Regions from separate parts of the Cytobacillus sp. ABV4_503 genome, predicted to be linked through region 1. Evidence: riboswitches for the same ligand, from Rfam matches in the RefSeq annotation. Region 1 holds a riboswitch; the other holds the start of a gene.

Region 1 (3,168 bases):
CAGATCTTGTCAAGTATGTAAAAAGAAGAGTGAGAATTGAACAGTTTGGAAAGGCCAAGGGAAAAAGCATAGCTGACTTCAGGCCATTGCCCGAAGATGATCCTCCGGAAACACTTGATAATATAGCGATGGAGCTTGACCTGGAACGGTTTGTCATTGATTTTATGGAAGTTTTTCTCACTCAGAAAGTTCAGAAATAGCTTTTGACACAGAGTGTTAAAAGCTTTTTCATTTGGCGTTGAAGGGGAATAGGAAGTTTGCATAGAATGTATTAACGTGGAAAACATTTGAAGTCAGGGAAAGTTTCTTTAGGGAAATTGCAGCAAATCCATTAAGTTTCAGTATACATTAATCAAATCAAATGGAGGCTTCCAAATTGCTAAAAAACAAAAAAATAAACAGGGCTTTTTCAATTCTGGGAATGGTCATAGCCATCGCTGCAGCATATAGTGTACTTGTCTTTTTAAATAAGGGTGAATCCAAGGTGCAAAAAACCTCGGCAAATGCGGAAACATCCGAACAGGATTTAATGTACGATGATTTAGGAGACTTCATTGCCTCCAATCATACTTTTTATAATGAAACACTTGGATGGGGGAGAGACCGTAAAGTCAGCTGGACTAAACAAAGGGAGCAGGCTGACTTAATCGTAAACTCACTAAAGAAAATATCAGCGGAGAATGAGGATTTGCAGACTGATCTGAGCACAATAGCACGGCTGGCAGAAACTGTGCAGTCGGGCACTAAGGAAAAGGATGTTCTAATTAAATTGCACCGATATTTTCATGATCTGGATATTGGTTTTAATGACTATAAAGACACAACCGATTATTTTGATGTAACTGAGTATAAGGGAGAAGGCTGATAAACGAGTGACAAGTTTTTTTCTTGACACCTTACCGTAAATAAGGTAACATAGTGATTGAAGTATTTGAGGTATATTGTTGAAGTCGTTAATTCACTTGGAATGTTCGGCAGCCGAACCTTCTTTTTTGTGAAACTGCGGCTTTTTATTATGTTTTATGCTCTTTAGGATTTTGAAAGAGTAAGCATGTGTTTGTAATTAAGAATAATTTGTGTGGACAGCTTAAAGCTGAATTTTCTTCTTAATCATCTTCTATAAACCAGACACTTCTCCGTATTTTTACTTCAGTAAGTTTCTTACCATTTAATATTAAAATCTCAGAGAGCATCTAAGAGTCGGAAAAGATTCCGGCCAACCTGATTCCCACTGGCGCGGTCTAGGAGCCGCAAGGATGGAAGAGAGGAAGGGCTTTCATTGTTTTAGGTAATAATTAAATAACTCAAATATATCATTTATAAGGACAGTGTTTGCTGTCCTTTTTTATTATTTTGCAAAAAACACGAACGATTTAATAAGTTTCAGTTTAATCATTTGTGTTTTTGTGGTATGATGTATACATAAGAATAGCTTAACAAAATCGCAGTGACTGACGACAATGCGGAATGAACCGCAGGGGAGCTGCGTCTATGTATAGCCGGTCGTCTGGGCAGAGATAAGGGATACCCTTGTCTCTTTTTTCATAACAAAATGGAAAAGCCCGTCAGCCGAATAGGTGCTTTTCCTATAGGAGGAATATGCATGGAAAAAAAGATTATTCTTGATGGAATTGTTGTGGCAAAACATGTGAAAGACCAATTAAGAAATCGAATTGAAGAATTGAAGGGGAAGGATGTCGTCCCTTGTTTGGCCACTATTTTGGTGGGAGATGACCCTTCTTCTGAAACGTATGTAAGGATGAAGGGAAATGCTTGTGAAAAACTTGGCATTTTATCAAAACGTATCCATATGTCAAAGGATACAACAACACATGAACTATTAGAGAAGATTGCAGAATTAAACGATGATCCTTCTGTACATGGAATCCTTCTACAGCATCCCGTCCCTGGACATATAGATGAACGAAAAGCTTTTGAAGCAATTGCTATTGAAAAAGACGTAGACGGTGTTACAAGCCTTGGATATGGACAGACTGCATTCGGATTTGGTGAATATCCGTCTTGTACACCTGCAGCTATTTTGGAAATTATGGATTTTTATAATTTGAAGGCTGAAGGTATGCATGCAGTAGTCGTAGGCAGAAGCCCGATCCTTGGCAAGCCGGTCTCTGCCCTTTTACTCAATCGAAACGCAACAGTCACTACGTGCCATTCATATACCCAAAATCTGCCCCAAATTGTAAAGCAAGCTGATATTGTAGTAGCAGCTGTAGGAAAACCTAACTTCATCAAGGGTGAATGGATTAAAGAAGGAGCTATTGTCCTTGATGCCGGATATAATGAAGGAAATATTGGGGATGCAGAGTATGACAGCTGTTTTGAAAAGGCGTTTGCCATTACCCCCGTACCTGGAGGAGTTGGACCTGTTACGATTTCCATGCTTTTGAAACATACTGTTCATGCTGCGGAAAAATCGCTGAAATACAAGGGAAGCATAAATAGTTCATTTATCCCTAAATAAAAATTGATCTTTAAAAGGATTGACTTATAACTGGGTGTCGTTTATTATTAGGTTAACGCTGTAAAGTTCGTTATATACTTTTTGGATAAGTAGTCGTAGCTGCAAAGAAATGTAGGCGATCGTTCATCCTCATTTCTGGCAGCTGCGACTTTTTTATGTTTAAGTTTATATGGTACATTATAGTGAAAAACAATTTATTGGGAGGCAACACAAATGAACACAGGTAAAGTTAAATGGTTTAATGCAGAAAAAGGTTTCGGATTCATCGAATCTTCAGAAGGTCAAGATGTATTCGTACACTTCTCCGCTATCCAAACTGAAGGTTTCAAAACTTTAGAAGAAGGTCAAGACGTAACTTTCGAAATCGTTGAAGGTAACCGTGGACCTCAAGCTGCTAACGTAACAAAAGCATAATTTGCTTAAAATGAGGTGATGCATGTCTAATCATGCATCACCTTTTTATGTTTGCTTATCCACTTTGTAGCCTTCAGCATTCCTCAAAACAGATCTTCTGCAATAACTGCTTTTAGGAATATGTATTTTTCATTTCACCCAATTAAAATACTTCACTTACAAAAAGTTTAAAAATAGTGCAAACGGAAATGTAAAAAAGAGATACAAACTGGAAAGCCTAGTAAAGTGTCCATGTCTTTATACAAAAACAATCTTTCAGTACCTAATAAGAT
Region 2 (3,168 bases), 250 kb from region 1:
ATATGAATGATGTGAAGCCTGGTTCTATAGAGAACCAGGTCTTTTTGTGTCAATAGAACATTGTTTTGTTGATGGAAGAGCTTCCAGGATTGATTTCACGGTACAAAACCATAAATTTGTCGAAAAATATCAGAAAAAAATGAATAAAACAACATTATAACGTAACAGTGTTATGTTACAATGGTAACATTAGAAAGGAGTCCTGGAATTGAGCGATGAATTAATTTCAAAAAAAGAAGTCCTTGATCTAACTGGGATTTCTTATGGGCAGCTTTATCGGTGGAAAAGGAAAAGCCTGATACCGGAGGATTGGTTTGTCAGAAAATCAACCTTTACAGGGCAGGAGACTTTTTTCCCAAAAGAGAAAATTCTGGAGCGGGTCGATAAAATACAAAAGATGAAGGATAGCCTTTCGCTGGATGAGCTGGCAGATGTGTTTTCTCTGAATGCTTCACATCTGAAGATGACAAAGGAAAGTCTGATTGCTAAAGGGATAGCTTCTGAACCGGTTATGAATATCTTTCTCGAAACTCAGGGGGAGCTTAAAGAATTCAATTACCATGAGATTTTGAAGCTTTATATACTTTCCATCCTGCTTGAATCGGGAGATATCCATATAGAGGAAGGGAAAATGCTCCTTCAATTATTGAACGATCATCAAAGTATCCTGCAGCAGCCAAAAGCTGTTATTTGCTTTATTCGCAAACTTGGAATGTCCAGCTGCCTGGTTTCGGTTAACGGGGAACAAGTCCTGCTTGAAAAAGGAACAAAAGTGGCAGCCACTTTATCGATAGAACATTGTGCAGAGGAATTAAAATCCAAATTGGCATAGGGGGAAAATTTGCTGTGAATATGAAAACGCTAGGGAACTTAATTATTAATGGAGTTGGATCGTCTAATGGAGGTTCATTTGAAAAGGTTGAATTAAATGGCAAGGGAACTGTAAACAGTGATATTGAATGCGAGAGATTCCTTTGTAACGGTACGGGCACTGTCCATGGAAACGTAAAAACCGAAAAAGGAAAGATCAGTGGTGCAGCAAAAATCCACGGAGCTGTTAAAGCTGAATCCCTGATTATCAATGGCTCGGCTGCCATTTCTGAAGCCGTCAGCTGTCAAAAGCTTGAGGTCGCTGGGAAATCCTCTATTGGAGGCTCTGTAAAATGCGATGTAATCGATGTGAATGGAAAAGTATCTATTGAGGGAGACTGTGAAGCGGAAATCTTCAGTGCTGAAGGGACTTTTTCAGTAGAAGGTTTACTGAATGCAGAAACGATTGATATTAAGCTTTTTGGAGACAGTAAAGCGAAAGAGATTGGCGGCAGAATAATTAAAGTGACACAGCATAGAGAGACCCTATTTAAATTAATCAAATCCATCTTTCCCTTGAAGCTGGAGGCAGATTTAATTGAAGGGGATGACATCGAACTCGAAGGCACAGCAGCTCTTGTCGTAAGAGGGAAAAATGTAAAAATCGGCAAAAATTGCGAGATTGGGCTTGTCGAGTATTCTGGCGAGTATGAATGTTCCCCAGAAGCAGCAGTTACAGAACTTCGCAGAATCTGATAAAGGAGAGAGGTGAAGGGAAACAGTTTATTGATAATTACTTTCGGATAGTCCAATTTTATTTCCAGATAAAATGCTTCATTTCTTAGAACAGAATACCAGCAATTAATATGCATACAGCTGAAAGGAAAATGTTATTCCAATTACTAACTTCAAAAGCATATGTACAAAATAAGAAAAATATACTGTAAAAAAATAAAAAATAATTTTAATAATGTAAGCGCTTTAAAGGGTTGAAGTTTTCAGAAGACTTTGATAAGATTTAAAAAACCGAAAAGGCTATGTGTAACTGGCGAGACGCGGATCACCGCGAGGGAGCACATAGTGTCGAAGCCGTTCGCCTGGGCAGAGGTAAGGGATTCTACCCTTGCCTCTTTCTGTTTTAAAATCTGACAAAGTTAGTTGAAAAGGGGAGAATCCAGTGAGTACCATGACGTTAGACAGAGTAAAGACGATTAAAACATTGAATGCGATTGCGTCAAGCGGTCTTGAGGTGTTTAACAAGGATCAATTTACAATCGATAATGAAAGCGGCAATCCGGATGCGATTGTCCTTCGCAGCTTCAATATGCATTCAATGGAATTGGGCGATCGATTAAAAGCAATTGCCCGTGCAGGCGCGGGTGTAAATAATATCCCGGTTGAGAAATGCACTGAGCAGGGCATTGTTGTTTTTAATACTCCTGGTGCCAATGCAAATGCAGTAAAAGAAATGGTGCTTACTTCCTTAATGGCGTCATCCCGCAATCTCTTTGCCGGCATCGCCTGGACCAAAACGCTGAAAGATGAAGGAGACCAGATTCCAAAGCTTGTAGAAGCAGGGAAAAAGCAATTTGTCGGAAAAGAAATTAAGGGGAAAACTCTCGGTGTAATTGGATTGGGAGCAATCGGGGCACTTGTGGCCAATGATGCACTTGAACTTGATATGGATGTTATAGGCTTTGATCCATTCATTTCAGTTGATACGGCCTGGAACTTGTCCCGCAATGTTCAGCGTGCCATGACCATTGAGCAGGTGTTTGCAGAATCCGACTATATCACTGTACATGTTCCATTAACCGATGATACAAGGGAAATGTTCAATGAAGATACATTCAGCATGATGAAGAATGGTGTTCATATTTTGAATTTCTCACGCGGAGAGCTTGTGAATGAATCAGATATGGCAGCAGCGCTTGAGAGCGGAAAAGTGGGCAAGTATATTACAGACTTCCCAAATGAAAATGTCCTGAAAATGAAAAACGCTGTGGCAATTCCGCACCTTGGCGCTTCAACAAAAGAATCTGAGGAAAACTGCGCTGTCATGGCAGCACGACAGGTGAAGCACTTCCTTGAAACAGGCAATGTTAAAAACTCAGTGAACTTCCCAAATGCTGCTCTTCCTTACACAGGCAAGCGGCGTGTCACTGCTTTTCATAAAAACATCCCAAATATGGTCGGCCAAATCACGCTTGCCATTTCAAGCTACCAGCTGAACATCGCAGACATGGTGAACCGCAGCCGCGGTGAATATGCGTATACCATGATCGATATCGATAATAAAGTCAATGGCGAAGTGGTCCCTGGACTGCTTGAACAGATCAATCAAATTGACGGCATTGT

Evidence for each region. Region 1 has a riboswitch for ZMP and ZTP ahead of ACXAD1_RS15935 (bifunctional 5,10-methylenetetrahydrofolate dehydrogenase/5,10-methenyltetrahydrofolate cyclohydrolase). Riboswitches for the same ligand answer to the same signal wherever they lie in the genome.
Region 2: it holds a riboswitch for ZMP and ZTP, as region 1 does, so the genes downstream of both, ACXAD1_RS14675 (phosphoglycerate dehydrogenase) here and ACXAD1_RS15935 (bifunctional 5,10-methylenetetrahydrofolate dehydrogenase/5,10-methenyltetrahydrofolate cyclohydrolase) in region 1, are expected to answer to the same signal.

What each region holds. Positions count from the first base shown of each region.
Region 1 is NZ_JBSWTH010000001.1:3,185,575-3,188,742, reverse strand. It holds gene ACXAD1_RS15945 (nucleoside hydrolase) at 1-200, shown strand, start outside; gene ACXAD1_RS15940 (hypothetical protein) at 377-865, shown strand; ZMP/ZTP riboswitch at 1,438-1,520, shown strand; gene ACXAD1_RS15935 (bifunctional 5,10-methylenetetrahydrofolate dehydrogenase/5,10-methenyltetrahydrofolate cyclohydrolase) at 1,604-2,482, shown strand; gene ACXAD1_RS15930 (cold-shock protein) at 2,696-2,896, shown strand.
Region 2 is NZ_JBSWTH010000001.1:2,937,045-2,940,212, reverse strand. It holds gene ACXAD1_RS14690 (GNAT family N-acetyltransferase) at 1-10, shown strand, start outside; gene ACXAD1_RS14685 (YhbD family protein) at 209-832, shown strand; gene ACXAD1_RS14680 (polymer-forming cytoskeletal protein) at 853-1,566, shown strand; ZMP/ZTP riboswitch at 1,842-1,920, shown strand; gene ACXAD1_RS14675 (phosphoglycerate dehydrogenase) at 1,988-3,168, shown strand, end outside.